2 linked regions of the Candidatus Ruthia magnifica str. Cm (Calyptogena magnifica) genome follow. The main gene of each other region encodes a partner of the protein of the gene in region 2 in a complex. Links are inferred from orthologs where the notes say so. Each region holds a gene or a part of one and is shown on either strand. Other genes may lie near its edges.

Evidence for each region.
Region 1: the proteins of sbcB (region 2) and ssb are in contact, whole or in part, in a crystal structure (PDB 3C94), measured with the Escherichia coli proteins. The link is inferred for Candidatus Ruthia magnifica str. Cm (Calyptogena magnifica) from one-to-one orthologs.

The regions. Positions count from the first base shown.
Region 1 is NC_008610.1:548,920-557,764, forward strand. What follows is about bases 5,183-8,004. They hold ssb (single-stranded DNA-binding protein), read right to left. Parts: upstream 6,929-8,004; coding sequence 6,437-6,928; downstream 5,183-6,436. Other genes in these bases: RMAG_RS02540 (hypothetical protein), read left to right, coding at 5,279-5,647; RMAG_RS02550 (HIT family protein), read left to right, coding at 6,033-6,425; RMAG_RS02560 (MFS transporter), read right to left, coding at 6,943-8,004. In the rest of the region: RMAG_RS02515 (ABC-F family ATPase), read left to right, coding at 1-1,158; RMAG_RS06245 (YhjD/YihY/BrkB family envelope integrity protein), read left to right, coding at 2,111-2,254; RMAG_RS02520 (riboflavin synthase), read left to right, coding at 2,255-2,833; ribB (3,4-dihydroxy-2-butanone-4-phosphate synthase), read left to right, coding at 2,843-3,916; ribH (6,7-dimethyl-8-ribityllumazine synthase), read left to right, coding at 3,927-4,430; transcription antitermination factor NusB, read left to right, coding at 4,433-4,855; more of RMAG_RS02560, read right to left, coding at 8,005-8,118; RMAG_RS02565 (outer membrane protein assembly factor BamD), read right to left, coding at 8,143-8,845. UniProt on the Escherichia coli protein: Plays an important role in DNA replication, recombination and repair. Binds to ssDNA and to an array of partner proteins to recruit them to their sites of action during DNA metabolism. Acts as a sliding platform that migrates on DNA via reptation.
Region 2 is NC_008610.1:1,001,715-1,010,638, reverse strand. The notes cover bases 136-3,036. They hold sbcB (exodeoxyribonuclease I), read right to left. Parts: upstream 2,344-3,036; coding sequence 928-2,343; downstream 136-927. Other genes in these bases: nth (endonuclease III), read right to left, coding at 228-860. Also shown: RMAG_RS05905 (hypothetical protein), read right to left, coding at 3,169-3,336; RMAG_RS04695 (hypothetical protein), read left to right, coding at 3,623-3,874; RMAG_RS05900 (hypothetical protein), read left to right, coding at 3,981-4,142; RMAG_RS04690 (cold-shock protein), read right to left, coding at 4,278-4,481; RMAG_RS04680 (DEAD/DEAH box helicase), read right to left, coding at 6,115-7,935; RMAG_RS05895 (hypothetical protein), read left to right, coding at 8,272-8,436; RMAG_RS04670 (hypothetical protein), read left to right, coding at 8,790-8,924. UniProt on the Escherichia coli protein: Degrades single-stranded DNA (ssDNA) in a highly processive manner.

The sequences.
Region 1 (8,845 bases), 450 kb from region 2 along the record:
ATGAGTGAAATTGCACCAGGTTGGAAATTACGTATTTTGCTGGCTCAGGCACTGTTTTCAAATCCAGAAATTCTATTACTTGATGAGCCAACAAATAATTTAGATATTAACTCAATTCGTTGGCTAGAAGGCGTATTAAAAGAACGCAAGGCGACAATGGTTATCATCTCCCATGATAGACACTTTTTAAATGGCGTATGTACACACATGTCTGATTTAGACTATGGTGCGCTTAATATCTTCCCTGGTAATTACGATGATTTTATGATTGCATCAACCGCTATTCAAGAAAAAATGCAAACTGACAATGCTAAAAAAGAAGCCAAAATCAAAGAACTTAAGCATTTTGTTTCTCGTTTTTCAGCCAACGCCTCTAAATCTAAACAAGCCACTTCAAGATTAAAACAATTAGATAAAATTATACTGGACGATATTAGACCCTCTTCAAGGATAAGTCCTTATATTATTTTCAATCAAGAAACTAAGTTACACAGAAATGTATTAGAAGTCGAAGGTTTGTTTAAAAGCTTCACTCTTCAAGGAGATACTGAAAAAGATAATAAACTTGAGGTTTTAAAAGACATTAGTTTCTTGTTTGAGGTGGGTGATCGCATTGCCATTATTGGTCAAAATGGTATTGGTAAAACCACATTACTGCGTACTTTGGTTGGTGAAATCAAGCCCGATAAAGGAAAAATTAAGTGGAGTGAAAATATTAACATTGGTTATTATGCACAGGATCATAGTAAAGATTTTGAAACTGATATGAATGTACTTGATTGGATGAGTCAATTCAAAAGTGAAAAAGACAACATACAGGCAATGCGTGCAGTACTGGGTAAAATGTTATTTGGTAAAGAAGACATTGGAAAGAGTATTAAGTCACTTTCTGGTGGAGAGAAAGGCAGAATGCTATTTGGCAAACTCATGCTACAAAACCCCAATGTATTAGTGATGGATGAGCCTACCAACCATCTTGATATGGAGTCTATCGAAGCCCTTAATCTAGCACTGGATAATTACAAAGGCACTTTAATTTTTGTTAGCCATGATAGAGAATTTGTTTCTTCACTGTCTACCAAGGTGATAGAACTCAAAGAGGATAGTATGCATTATTATTCTGGTAATTATGAGGACTACTTGGGCAATAAAAAATAAAGAGTTTGTTAGTGTTTGATATAATTATTTTTAACTTTTTGATAAAATAGAGCGAATAGTTAGGGTTAAAATACGATTATCAAAGGAATTAAATAATGCAAGACAATTCAATTTTTACAATCATAGTAGGTATTAATGGTTCAGGAAAAAACTTTGATACTGTATTTATCGCTAACCAATGTTAATATTAAGCAATTTTTAGAAACAAAATTAATGCCTAAAAAAAATGATCATAACATCAAACAGTGTAATAGTTTTGAAATTGAAACTATACTTGTGGGTAAAAATTATTAATCAATAAAAACAACAAGAATGGAATATTGAGCTTATTTATTTGTATTTACTAATGTTGATTTATCAAATTCAAAGAGTGGATGAACGAGCTAAAAATGGCAGTCATGATATTAAGATTATAAATATAAAAAAGAAGATACAACAGAAGTATTGGTAATTTAATCAATGAATACTATTAAGCTGTTGATAAAATTAAAAATAGTTGACGATATTTTGGAACATAAAAATGATGAATGAGAAGACAAAAAAAGTTAAAATAATTGAGGTAAAGGATTTTCTGGAATATCGCTATAAAATAGAATGTGTATTCTAATATTAACCTTTCACCATTTAAAATTAAAAAAGTTTTGATTCGGTAACTGTATTGACATTTTCAACTTTGTTTGCCATTGTTTCAATGCTAACTTTGGTGTTAGGTCTTTTATTTTTAGTCACGTCTTTATTGATGAGTTCTTATTTAAGCGTGTCAAAATTATTTGTTTTTATACGGATTGGCGGTATTTTTTATATCAAGTTTGCCAATTATTCTTTCAGCCATTGGGTTAAGCTTGTTGTATTATTTTATTCTAAATGAAAAAGTATCATTCAAAAATATGATTAAATCTAGTTTTGTTACTACATTTTTTTAAAGGTTTTAAAATGAATACTGTTAATTTATATCAACTATTTTTCTTTTTATGAAGTGATTTATGGTGCATTATCCATGCTATTGTTATTTATACTTTGGATATATTTTTCTTGGGTTGTGGTGTTATTTGGTGCAAGTAGCAGTTTTTGCTTTCATCAGACAAAGAATCAATAAATGTTTACAGGTATTATTCAAATCGTTGGTAAGATTAAAAGTATCAAGGCAGGCGTATTTTGTTTTGAGGCACAAGGTTCGTTTTTTAACGAGGTTAAAATTGGCGACAGTATTTCTGTGAATGGAGTGTGTTTAACCGCTATTGAGATAGGTGATGATTATTTTAAAGCCGACATTTCACAAGAAACATTCAGGTATACAATTTTTAATCACTTAGGTATTAACAATTCAGTTAACCTTGAAAAAGCACTAAGGCTTAATCAAGGCATTGATGGGCATTTGGTCAGTGGCCATGTTGACGGTATTGCTAAAGTTGTTGATCGATTTATTGAAGGTGAATCAACACGTTTTAAAATTAGTACGCCTAAGAATTTGATAAAATACATCTCTAAAAAAGGTTCTATTTGTATTAACGGTGTGAGTTTAACAGTCAATAATATTAACGATTGCGTGTTTGATATCAACATTGTGCCGTACACACTAAAAGCCACAACATTAGGTGGATTGAAAATAAATAACGAAGTTAATCTTGAAGTTGACATTATCGTCAGATACCTTGAACAATTATTACATCATTAAAAATTAGTTATGAAATCTAGTATTGAAGAAATTTTAAAAGACTATAGCCAAGGCAAAATGATTATCCTAATGGATGATGAAGATCGTGAAAATGAAGGGGATTTAATAATCCCTGCTACAACTGTTACTAAAGAAGATATTAATTTCATGGCGACTCATGGTCGCGGTTTGATTTGCTTAACCTTAACACAAGAGCGCTGTAAACAGCTTAATTTATCACTTATGGTCGCGCAAAATAATGATACGAATGGTACTAACTTTACCATTTCAATTGAGGCGGTAGAAGGTGTAACCACAGGTATTTCAGCAGCAGACAGAGCTAAAACAATACTTGATGCAGTGGCAAAAGATGCTAAACCTGATGATATTGTACAACCAGGGCATATTTTCCCACTTATGTCACAACCAGGTGGGGTTTTAATTCGAGCAGGACACACAGAAGCAGGGTGTGATTTAGCACGCCTTGCAGGACTTGAACCAGCCAGTGTGATTGTTGAAATCCTCAATGAAGATGGTTCAATGGCTCGACGTGATGATTTAGAAATTTTTGCCAAAAAACACGACATTAAATTAGGTACGATTGAAGATTTAATTTCTTATCGAGTTGAAAACGAAAAAACCATCGAACGTATTAATGAACGTGAATTTAAAACTGAATTTGCCATTTTTAGATTAATTTCATTTCTTGATAGTATTCACAATGAAACTCACTTAGCCTTGATTAAAGGAAAAATTAGCAGTAATACTGATACTTGCGTGCGTGTACACATGGAAGATGCTTTTAAGGATGTGTTACAAGAAAAGTCAAACAGTTTTAGCGTTATCGCTGCATTAAAGTACATTGCTAAATTAGATAGTGGTGTTTTATTGCTACTTAGAATGCAAACCGACCAAAGTATTTTAGAAAATATTGACAACGTTAATGGCAATATTCGTGATGATATCAAAACATATGGCGTTGGTGCACAAATCTTATCTGACCTTGGCATTAAAAGAATGAAAATTTTAGGCAGTCATAGAAAGCTTTATGGCTTAAAAGGCTTTGGTTTAGAAGTAACTGAATACATAGACACCAGCAAGTAAAGGAATAATAATGAAATTTAAATTTAATAAAAACGGAAATAACAATTTTCTTGCAAAAGCAAAAGTTGCGATTATCGTGGGTTATTTTTACCAAGATATTGGTGACAAGCTATTATCAGCAGCACAAGAAACCTTAGCTAAATATGGCATTAATGCCAATAATATCAATGTGTTTTACGTCCCTGGTGCATTTGAAATTCCGTTATTGGCTAAAAAATTAGCAAGTCAAAAACTAAGTAACAAAAATTTATACGATGGTATTGTGGCTTTAGGTGCAATTATCAATGGTGAAACCCCGCATTTTGAGTTTGTTTGTAACGAATGTGCTCGTGGCGTGTCAGATGTTTCTTATCAATATGAAATCCCCACTGCTTTTGGTATACTTACTACAAATAACATGGAGCAAACCATCGGTAGAGCTGGTGGTTATAAGGGTAACAAAGGTGAAAAGGCAACCATGGCAATGATTGAAATGCTCTATTTAATGCAACAAGTAGACACTCAAACTTTTTAACCATGACCTTTAAAACCTCAAAGCAACGCTCTCGAGAGCGCGTAGTACAAGCTCTATATCAATATCTAGTATCAGGTGGAGAAATATTGCAAATTGAACAACAATTTTTAAACCAAAAACAAGGCAAAATCTCAAAAGCTTTCTTTTCAAATTTATTCATCAATATTCTAAAAAATAAATCTTTACTAGATGAGATTATCGCACCTACCATTAACCGAGAAACTGAACAACTAGGCGCTGTTGAACACGCTATTTTATATCTAGGCGCTTTTGAGCTCAAATTTAGCCCAGGAGTGCCTTATAAAATCGTGATTAATGAATCACTTGAATTGGCAAAACTGTACGGTGCAGAGGGTGCGCATAAACTTATTAACGTTTCATTGGACAAACTGGCTCAAACACTACAACCTAGAATAGACGAATAGATACTCAAAGGTTATACTTTGATATCTTAGTTAATAGGCTTTACAATAAAGAACCTAGTTTTAGATTGATAATCTCCTAACAGCACTTGTTAGATATTAATATGTATACTTTCTTATCTTTTTTGATATATCTATAAATCCTGAGTAAGCCGTATTTGAAAGAAATACTATTTTTTTGATGTTAAGTGGATAAATCATTTTTGTTAAACTTATTTAAAATACTTTTGGATGTATGAGGTACCTGTAAACCATGTTGTTTACTAATCCTAATCATGTACCAGTAGAACAACCTTGAGTTGCCAAAACTTTATGTTGATTATCGATATTTAGATGATCCTCACCTTTTTAAATTTAAAGCTTAATTTGCATAAATATATTATTATGTTATAATATAAATTGAATTAATTAAATGGAGATATGACAATGAAAAAGATTTTTACAATAGTGCTATTGACATCCACTTTAAGTGCGAATGCATTTTGGAGTAGCAACAATACCCCATGGGGTAATGGTTACAACAATTATAACGCTTATGGCTATCAAGAAGATAATGGCATATTTGGCTACAACCCATATGATTTTTGGGATCCTCGTTGGTATGCAGAAGAAATGGGTAATATGTTTGATGAATTTGATAATAACGGTTGGAACAACAACAACTATTATGGTTATGGTCGTAATGGTTATGGTCGTAATGGTTATGGTTTCGCACCTAATGGTTATGTAAATACCCCATGGGGACCTGGTGTTGCACCTGAAATGACTATGCCAGTAGTACCAATAGCAAGATAGTATAAAAGTTATGGTTAAAATCAGGCATTAGGTTTTTAATGACGATTGATTAATAATTAAGGAGTGAGAAAATAATGACAGTTTTCTTGCTAACATTGAAACTTAATGCTACTGCAAATTGGGGTATTAATTGGAATAGTAATATTCCTATAAATTTTGGAAACAACACACCCTGGAACGGCAATAGTTTTAACAATCCCGTTGAAGTAATGAATAACAAACCTTTGGAATTATGTCTACAACCAAGAAATTACAGTAATCGTTGAAACAGAAAGTGACGAGCCTTTCAGCATCAATTTCATAGTAAAACTGGCTATACCGGTTTTTTATTGTCTAATTTGCCCAAAACATTATGTTTATTAATATTAGCTTAGAATAATAAAAAATGGATATAAATTGTTTATTTTGTCAATTGAGTGAAGAAAGAATTATTGGACAATGTGATTTAACCATTACGTTTTTAGACTCTTATCCTGTTTCTCCTGGACATACGTTGATTGTCCCTAAAAGACATGTTGCTACTTATTTTGATATTACCGAACAAGAGCAAAATGCAATTGCCAAAGCCATTCAAAAATCAAAATTGATTCTTGATGAGGAGTTTTCTCCAGATGGTTTTAACATTGGTATGAATAATGGTGAAGTAGCTGGGCAAAGTATTATGCATTTACATGTGCACATGATTCCTAGATATAAAAATGATGTTAAAAATCCTAAAGGTGGTGTGCGCTGGGTGATTTCAAATAAAGCTGATTATTGGAGTAATTCAGATAAATAACACATCCTTTTTTAAAAAGGAATGTCATCATCAAACTCAGAATTATCAACAGGTGCGATAGGATCTAGGACTGGCGCTGTTGCGGTTTGTTGTTGTGGTACAGGTGTAGAAGATGCTGATTGTTGAGTTTGAGGTGCACCACCACCTATATCAACATTGTCGTGACGATCTAACATTTGTAATGTACCATTAAAACCAACAACTATTTCAGTTGTGTAGCGGTTAGTACCAGTTTGGTCTTGCCATTTACGTGTTCTTAAATTACCTTCAACGTAAACTTTAGAGCCCTTATGTAGGTATTGGCTAGCAATCTCAGCTAATTTGCCAAATAAACTAACACGGTGCCATTCAGTTTTATCAACCTTTTGCCCTGTGTTTTTGTCTGTCCAACTTTCACTGGTTGCAACAGATAAAGTGGTTACTGCTTTACCATTAGAGGTGTATTTCAATTCTACATCTTGGCCTAAATTGCCTACTAAAATTACTTTGTTGATTCCTGCCATTTTTTTTGCTCCGATTAATTTTCTGTTACCTGTTTTATGGGTATTTTTTGCTTTGTTATTAGAATAATTATCCACCAAATAATTGCAATAAATGTGGTAAGTAAGAATACATTATTTAGATTAGATATGTTGTAAATCCATCCACCAACAATCCCGCCAACGAATGCACCTAAAAACTGTGATGTAGCGTATAAACCCATTGCTAAGCCGCGTTTATCAGAACTTGCACTTGAGGCTATGAGTGAAGGTAGAATGGCTTCTAATGTATTAAAAGCAATAAAGAATAAAGTTAAAAGGATGAAAAATAAAGTATAAGTAAGCTGTATTTGATAAAACAAAATTTGACTGATAATCAGTAGTGCAATGGCGCTTAAAAATATAGGTTTAATTTTTTGATATTTGGAAATCAGAATAATCATTGGCAACATGCCAATAAAGGACAAAATAATAATAGGTAAATACATTTGCCAACTGTCTTTAATCTCAACAATATTGTTTTCTCTTAAAAAGATCGGTATAGCGATAAAAGCACAAGTTAGAATTAAATGTAGTGCAAAAACGCTAAAATCTAGCCGTAGTAAATCAATATTGATTACTTTTTTGATGTTTGCAATTGACAAGGAATATTGCTCTTTAGGTTTGGCATTGGGTAGAGTGCTAACAATGATCAACGCAATAACAGAAAGCAAAGCAATCACCCAAAATAAACCAGATATGCTCAGATTAGAACTGATGATAGGGCCTAGTAGTAAGGCTAACATAAAGGCTATGCCTATTTGAACACCCACAAAAGCATTGGCTTTAGAGTGTTGATTTTCACTAACAAAATCTGCTAAAAACGCCATCAATACCGCTGAAATAGCACCTGCACCCTGCAGAGCCCTGCCAATAACAATGCCTATGATGTCTGTTGATTTAGCAGCCACAACACTACCAATAAAAAAGATAATAAGACCAATAATGAGCATAGGTTTTCGACCATACTTGTCTGATAAATAGCCAAAGGGAATTTGTAATAATGCTTGAGTTAAGCCATAAATGCCAATAGATAAACCTATTAAGTAAGGCGTGGTACTGGTATATTCACTGGCATAAACTGAAAATATAGGAAAAATCATAAATAAACCTAGCATACGTGTGGCCATGATTAAAGAAATCTTAAACGCGAAAGCTCTTTCTTGTTTGTTCATTGAAGTAAATTAAGAATCTTAGTCCTATAAAGAGTAGTGTGGTGTGTACAAAGGATAACTATTCTTTAGTACGCGGCGCGCATCTTTTGCCAGTATGTTTGCGCTAATAGCGTCATAATTATAGGCCATTAAATGTAGTGCTGCAGGTACTGAAGGTGTGTTTGGATATTTTTCAATGATAAACTTAGTACGGTTGATGGCAGCAATATTAGCCCCTCTTTTGGTGTAATAAATAGCCACAAACAGCTCATGTCTTGATAAAATGTTTCTAAGTATAACTAAATGGATTTTGGCTTCTTCGGCATATTCAGTTTTTGGGAATTTATAAATCAATGCTAGATAGTAGTTAAAGGCATCACGCACTGAATTAACATCGCGTTGGGCGCTATCAGTAAGATAGTCATCTAAAAACGAGCGAGACTTGTCTTGTGAAACAGCGCCACGTAAATAATAAGCATATGGGGTTGAAAAATGCTCTGGATAAAGCTTAATATAGCTATTTAAGCGATCAATTGCTTGATTGTAATCTTTGCTCTTGTACAATGCATAAGCAATTTCTAATTTAGATTGTAGTGCATATTTTGAGCCAGGGTAAGCTGCTTGCAGTTGTTCAAAAATCTCAATAGCTTTGTCTGTTGAGCCTGATGAGGCCTCTTCTTTAGCTTGAGCGAAGAATTTTTTTGGCAGCCAACCTTTGGTAATAGATTCTCTTTTGGCCTCTTCTTGC
Region 2 (8,924 bases):
TGTCTGGTTAATTGAAAATTGTTTTCTTTAAGATAGACGTAGATTAATCAGATAAGGATTAATCCTTGCCTTTTTCTGTAAAATAATCAGTTTGATACTCAGGGTGTATTTCAATTGCCTAGGTTAGTTGAGTTTTCAATAGGTCAAGAACACTCGTTTATTTAAAAACTTTTCCAAATATTGGAAAGGAATTGTCGCTGTTGCGTTCTATCTTGAGTGTAAAATATTTATAGATTTTTCTCTTCATATTCGCAAAGATCAAGCAAAATACATTCTGTGCATAATGGAGAACGAGCTTTACAAGTATAACGACCATGTAGAATCATTAAGTGGTGCGCAGGCACTCGGTATTCATCAGGGATGAATTTAACCAATTTTTTCTCTACCTCCAATACGGTTTTACCACTGGCAATAGCAGTGCGGTTTGCTACACGATAAATATGCGTATCCACTGCAATGGTTGGATGGCCAAAGGCAGTATTAAGCACAACATTGGCAGTTTTACGACCAACACCAGGCAGTGCTTCTAATTCTTTACGAGTTTCTGGTACGCTTGAGCTGTATTTTTCAATCAGAATTTTGCAAGCTTGAATAATATGTTTAGCTTTTGAGTTAAACAAGCCAATGGCTCTTATTGTATCTCTAAGTGTGTCTTCACCTAATTCAAAAATAGTTTCAGGTGTATTGGCAATTGGAAACAATTTATCAGTGACCTTATTAACGCTTTTATCCGTTGCTTGTGCGGATAATGTAACAGCTACTAGCAATTCAAATGGTGTTGAATAATTTAATTCTGTGGTTGGATTAGGTATCTTTTTAAGCAACCTTCCAAACATTTTTGTACGTGTTTCAGAGTTCATTTTTTCTTTGCTTGTTTTTCTCAATGACAAACATTATACTCTAGATTTAAAAATAAGGCAAAATAGCCTAAAAGAACAATTTACTATAAGCCTCAAGCTGCTGCCATAGTTTTTCTTGATGTGGATGTTGCGTTCTCATTGTGTTGATTTTTTGAAGGTAATCATCAATAGTTATGTAACCATTTTGATTCGTTTGAATCCGCCCTTGAACGATTTCAAACCAATCTTCTTTTTCGTTTTCAGTTAAAGTATTGGGGTAATTTCTAGCTTTAAAATGCATGAATAATCTTGAGAGCTTCTCATCTTTAAATTTTGGATGAAATTCTTTTAATTTATGAACGGATAAGGCTTGAATTTGATTACAAATACGCTTATCAGTATTATCAATAAAACCATCATAAAGTGATTGGTCTACTTCTTTTAGCGCAATATGTTTTTGATCGTTTTTGTATAAATCTTGCACGATTTTACCAATTTTAAGTTGGTTGTCTTTGATAAAAGAAAGATGCTGCATGCATTGATTCATGTCAATATTTAACTGCTTAATAATTTTTGGTTCAAGTTTATAAATATTGGGAACGAACATTGGACTTTTATTAAAAATAAGTTCTTTGATTTGTAGTCTTTCCACTTCTTTTGATAATTCAGATTGTTTGGTAAACGTTAAAGTTTTAAGCGCTTCAATGTCGAGCTCTAACAAAACACAAGGATCTTGATCAAGGTTAAACATAAGAACTCGATCGTTATACTCAGGATGATAAGCCAGCGCAACAGACAATCGAGTACAAGACAATTGTGCTGGATGCATATCAGTTGTATGTAACATTGGCTCAAATAGACTAATTTTAGAGGCGACTGTTTTCTTTTCTCTTAAACTAAAACTGTAGTTAAATAACTGAGGTTGTGTTTGTTTGATAATTTTAGCAATAGCAATAGTGGCATGAACATCAGCTAGGGCATCATGTGCATTTGCATGTTCAATGTCATTAGCAAGTGATAATTGATCAAGTTTAAATACTGGATTGCCTTGTTTATCATACACCCATTTAAGGCTTGTGTCTTTTTTTAGCGCATAACATAGTCGCACAACATTTAATATATCCCAACGAGTATTACCATTTTGCCAATGCCAAGTATAAGGGTCTATAAAATTACGATACAGTGTATGACGAGTAAACTCATCATCAAAACGAATTGAATTGTAACCCACAATGCATGTATTTGATGTTGAAAATTGAGCATGAATTTTTTTAATAAATTCATGCTCAATCATGCCTTTTTGTTCACATAATTGTGGGCTAATACCAGTTATAAAACAAGCCTCAGGAGATGGCAAACAATCATTAGTTGGTTTGCAGTAAAACATTTGCTCATCTATAATATTAAAATTTTCATCAGTCCTGATGCCAGCAAATTGAGAGATTCTGTCTATTTTTGGCGAAATACCAAAAGTTTCATAGTCGTACCAATAAAATGTTTTCATATTTTTTTATCAATTTTTACCCGAAGAATAAAGTATATTTCTATTTTACATTGCGTAGTCTACGAAAGGATTTTGGTTTCAAGATGGATTTTATATAAATTTTGTAGTTCAAAACAAATAATCAACTCCCTTGTTTTATTGTTGTGTGTTTTAAAATGACAAGACTTAATGTATTAAGTGTTGTTTTGTATATTTTTCTTGCTAGTCTTTTGGGTGTCGTGTATTACAAATGTAGTAATTTTTTTGCTCCTCCGTGAGTAGCATGTCCTATTTTTTAGATATCGGTAACATCAATTAAGTAATTCTCTATGTTCTACAAACTCTTTTCTGTTGCTATTTATTCGAATGAGATGTCAAATTCTTGTGCTATTTTTCTAATTTTTTTTAGACTGGATTTGACATTAAATGATGATGTGGATTCATACTGAGAAATTGTTGAACTGGTTATACCAATTTTTCCAGTCAATTTTTTTTAGAAAACCTTTTTAATTGATGAAATTTCTTTATTTGTATTGCTAGTAATTTCATATGTAAATTATATCAATACTTTTAAAAAAGAGAAGCGAAAAAATATTAACAATAACAATGTTATTAACAGCCGGATGTAATATATTCAATATATTAAGTACAAATATAAAAAATAGGTAAGGCTGATAATACGATTATCGCTAAAACTAAAGAGTTAAAAAATATTCTAGATCGCTAGAAATTGGCAGTATTGGTTGAGCCAGAATTTTCTAAGAATTTTTGTGCTGTTTTAACATAATATAATTTACCTAGTCCTATTCCAATAATAAAATTAATGGTAGCAAAAAGTAATTGTTTTTAAGTAATAGATAAAGGAGCAGTATTCAAAGTATTAGAAAGAGAAAGGAAGCTTGCGTCTGTTGGAGAGTTAGCTAGTAACAAAAATACAGCATTAGGCAGTATGATAAGTTCTGATTGGATGATAATATCAAGCGTTATATTTTCAGATAATAATACTAGTGGCACAAATATTACCCTTGGCGCTCTTACTACTGGGGTTTTAAAGCCTATAGAGGTATTGATTGGTAGTGAATATTTCTGTTAAAGCAAGACTGCAAAACAGCTACTGAAGATATAGCAAAGAAAATCAATATAGGCTTTAATGTTGGTGGGTAGTAGTTATGAAAGTACTGATATAGGAAAAATTATCGCTATTACCTTTTTAGATGCACATAACAAGCTAATAGAACAAATGAGTAAATAATCAATAACTTTAAAAGAAAAAAGTTACTGATTTTAACATTTGCTACTTGTGGAAGTGGTTCGTCTTTATCGAGTGTTTGGTTCTGATGTTAATACCGGTGTTTTATTAGATTCAGCAGTAAACTTCTTGGGTACTTTATATCTTGAAGATATTGATATGTCATATATTTATGAAAACACTATATTTTATGTAAATCAAGGCAGCACACTTGTGCTTGATAATGGTATTTCTGATATAACTTATCTATATGATAATACCAAATTTTTTACAATTTCTCGCTTCAGATATATTAGATTATAACAATATGAATGAAAGAAGTTATATTATACGAGTAGTAAAGAGTATTACTTGTGAGTGAAGAAAGTGCGATATAGATGTTGGTTCCAATTTTAGTTATATTTTAAATATGAATAATAATATCTTTGAATCTGGTGCAATATTATTATTTTTTGATGCAAATAATCTTAATATTGGTATTAATAAACTCATCGTTCCTGACACATATCAATTAAATGAGTTATCTAATGCTGATGTGGGTCATGAATATGAAACTATAGAGATTGAGTAAAAAGAGATAGTAGGTAAATTTTATTCTTCTTAACGAGAAGTTTTTTATTTGCAATAAAAGACAATTTAAAAATATTATTACAGACAATAAAAAACCCAGCGATTAAACTGGGTTTTTATTTAAATAATTAACAAATTATTTTGGGTAAAGGTTCGTAACTTGTGGACCTTTTTCACCTTGTTCTAGGTCAAATTCTACCTCTTGACCTTCCTCTAATGATTTGTAGCCATCGCCTTGAATAGCGCGAAAGTGAACGAATACATCGTCACCATTTTCTTGTTCAATAAAACCAAACCCTTTTTTTGCGTCAAACCATTTGACTTTTCCTGTTGTAGACATTGTGTCTCCTATAAGTTAAAAATTACCGAAAAAATAAACCACCTTTATAGAGTACGAAAACCGATAATGAATCAATCAACAACATAGATATAAATAGCAACTGTAGCCCAAAATTCATTTTTTTATGAGCATATTCTTCACAGCGAATTCGATTATAGCATATATTTTTGTTATTAAGATTGATATTCATTAAAAATAAGCACTTGAAGGTTATATGAAGATGATTAATGACTTGTAATTTTGAATCAAAAAAGTATTTATCTACCAGTTTATTGAATGAAATACGACTTAGTGGTAAACTCATAAATGGAAGTCTTAAACCGATAAAATATAAGTCACTACTGTTTTTATTAGGTGATTATTTTCTAAAATGAATATTTCTGTGCTCGTCAGAGTCAATAAAATTAATACCACTAGTAACAATCAAAATATGATTAATAGGTTCATTTTCTACGATTTGTCGTTGGCTCTGGCGTTGTCTAAGAATAAATTAGAAATGGTAGGTGTGTAAGCCCTGCTAAGAAATAAAACTAATGAGAGTAAAATTTCCAAGCAAATAGTAAATTCTAGCTCAAGAAAGAAGGTTGCTAAAAAGTTGGTTATTAGGATGGCAGACTCTTACATCCTAAAGTTTAAGGTTTAACGAATATGATAAAAATTAATCAAATTATAGGCAACCATAAGAATAACATTTACTATAGCTGTAATGGGTAAATAAGCGGTGAGTGATGCAATAAGTAGTATAAATGACTATTATATTAATATAATAACAGAAAAAATAGTGAATAAGGACATTCTTGTAGCTGATTCAAAATTGATCCATGAATGCGTAAATAAATTAGAGCCTAAATAGCTAGACATAAAATTATCAAATATATTTGACATACCTTGACCAATAAATCCTTGGCTAGGAGTTAATATGTTAATTGGATTTTATTGTCATGGTACGACTGATTGAAAACGCCTCAATTAAATCGAGCAAGACGACAGTAAACATTTTAGGAGCGAGGATTTTAATCGTAGAGAATGAAAAATTTAGTATGAAGAAAGGTGGTAAATGCGTAGGCATTTCATCCCCAAACTTAATTTGTGGGATGAAGTCTTTGAAATATAAGATAGGCGCACTTACTAACCATTAATAGTAAATTAGGTAATTTTGAAAAGAACTTTTTGGTTAAAACGGTTGTGATGAGATTCGTTAAGATAATAATCATACAATATTAGCGTCTCAACCTTTGATGCCTATAATGTGTTTTAACTGTCTACTGGCAAATAAAATAGCCGCATTTGTTGTAAAGACAATTATGACGTGTGTGAAACACAATTAACCATTACACCTAAGCGTGTTAAGCTAAATACCAATTGATAAACGTCAGCAAGAAAAGCGAGTGCGAGTGCTAATGATGCAAATTCAGCACTGTCTGTTTCGGCGTGATGACTAATGACAGAAAAAACTATGATGGAAATGGCTACGGTTTGACCCTAAAACTAAATACAATGATGAGCTGAACAGTACATATTGCGGCATATAACCCATATCCAGGGAATAATCTAGAAATAATAACGAATACTGCACCTTTAAGCAGGACAATAACAGCGTCAATTAATCTTTCGATTATGCTTTGTCTTGGTGTTAAAATTTTAATTTTCTACCGTGTTTATTGTTTTTTTTGTTTTTGCCGTAATAGTCTTTATTGCTACATCGGTTATTATTTTTACTCTTTGAGAACTTTACACGGCTAAAATTACGTTTTTTTGACCGTCCTCCAATAGTGGTTTTGTTATTTTTTTCAGTGAGTTCGACAATGTTTAAGTGTTTGCCACAAACCACGCTATTTTTTAAAACTTCAAATATCTCGTTTGGCATCTCATCTGGCAAGTCAATAGTTGAGCAATGATCAAAAATTTGAATTGAGCCAATATATTCACTATCTATGTCAGCTTCATTGGCGATGGCACCTAAAATATTACCCGGTTTAATATTATTATTATTGCCCACTTCAATCTTATAACGACACATTTGAATTTTTGGAAAGTCTTTTAGTGGGTCGGCTTTAATAGGGATTATTTTTTCTTTTTTTGGTATTTGATTGTTATTAAAGTTTGGCTCTTTTTCTGATAATAGTAATGGCTCATTACCTTGCGCAATAAATGCTAAGGCAGCAGAAATTTTTGAGGTTTCAATTTCTGGATTTTCTTGCTGGAATTCGCTGACTAATTTTTTAAATATATCTAATTTTTGATTGTTGATAGTTTGTGCTATATTTTGTTTGAATGTTTCAATGCGTTTGGCATTAATAATCTTTGCACTGGGTAGTTCAATAGGGGTGATTTTTTGGCGAGTAATGTGCTCAATAGTATTGAGCATACGTCTTTCACGATTTGATACGAATAAAATTGCGTCACCTTTTCGACCTGCACGTCCTGTTCTGCCAATGCGGTGTACATAAGATTCAGCATCTTGAGGAATGTCGTAATTAACCACGTGCGAGATACGCTCTACATCTAAACCACGAGCAGCAACATCAGTAGCAATAAGAATGTCAATTTTGCCTTTTTTATAGTTAGTGATAATACGTTCTCGTTGGTTTTGTTGAATATCGCCATTTATGGCCTCTGCTGAAAAGCCACGGGCGGATAATTTTTCTGCCAATTCTGTAGTGAGTGTTTTGGTTCTTACAAAGATAATCATTGCATCAAAGGTAGTAACTTCAAGAATACGAGTTAAAGCTTCTAATTTTTGTGATAAACCACCAACCATGCAGTATTTTTGGGTAATGGTGGTCGCTGTTTCTGTCTTAGTTTTTATTTTAACAATTTTTGGTTGGTTTAAAAATTGTTCAGCTACTTTTTTGATAACGCTTGGCATTGTGGCAGAGAATAGGGCAATTTGTCGTTGTTCAGGAATGCGTTGCATTATCCATTTAATGTCATCGATAAAGCCCATTTTTAGCATTTCATCGGCTTCATCTAGCACGAAGGATTTGAGATGATCTAGTTTTAAAGTGCCTTTTTTAATGTGATCCATCACCCGACCAGGTGTACCAACAATAGCATGTACACCACGTTTAAGTGGTCTTAGTTGGATATCATAAGATTGTCCGCCATAAATAGGCAATACATGAAAACCTTTCATGCCTCTAGCATAGGTTTGTACTGCTTCTGATACTTGAATGGCAAGTTCACGGGTGGGCGTTAAAATTAATAATTGTGGCATGTTAATACCTAAGTCAATTTTGTCAAGCAGTGGTAGAGAAAATGCTGCTGTTTTCCCCGTTCCTGTTTGTGCTTGACCGATAATATCTTCGCCATTTAGTAAGTGGGTGATGCATTGTTCTTGAATGGGAGAGGGTGTTTCATAGCCAATAGCATCCAATACTTTTAAAATGGTATTAGACAATCCTAAACATTTAAATTTGGATAATGGCTTATGGTCAGGTTTATTTTCAGACATGTGATTTTGTGGGATAAATGAAGATCAAAATTATACCTATTTAGGTAATGCTTAAGCGAACTATATTAGTTTTTGCTGTATTTATCGGTTAAAATACAGTTCGTTTTTAGCATTTAAATTTAAAGTGCTCCAATATAAATGGGCAATTTTATGGGTACTGAACAAATATTATTAAGCCGTGTTATAATCCAAGTGCGAGTTGTGTAGCAATAAGCATGATTTATCAGTATTTGCAGTGATGCCTTTAGAATAGCGACAATCAATCTATTTTAATTTGCAACATTTGTCATAACTCTATTTAATCCCATGCAGAGAAATATTAACCATTGATATTACTTGAGCGATTCTGCGTGGTCGTCAATAGTAGCGATACAAGTAGTAACTTGGCGTATATTGACTAAGTTAAGTAGTGAAAAATTAGCACAGGACTTGCTTGATATGCTTTATTTAGATGGTGAAACATTAACTTGGGCGCAAGTAATGGATGAGCATACTAAATGACCAATAAACATTAAAACACAAAAATAGTCATGAAACTCAGTTAGACTCCAGTAATACGATTAATTCTAACCAAAGATCTACAGTTAAAGGCGCAAACTTTACTGTTAAACGTGGTGCAACACGTAATATATCATTAGTAACTAATAATATTGAGCATATTAAAGGCAAAATAGAAGGGTAGAGAATCGTTATTTTGATGAAATTTGTTTAAAAGACATAAATATGAATATTTCATAATTACAATAACTAAGTGAACAGTATGCTAATAACCAACATTTGATCGAATTGTTTGATGTGAAAGAATCGTAGTCATGTTGATTTTTCTACGTTGGGTATCGAATAGGATAATAGACATGAAATTTATAAAAATATCTCTGTTAAGTCTACTTTTCTTTATTTATTTTGCAACCAATTTAGTGTTTGCTAAGGGTTATGATTTTGAACAGAGACTAATCAAAATACAACAAATTAGTGATAACTTGTATATG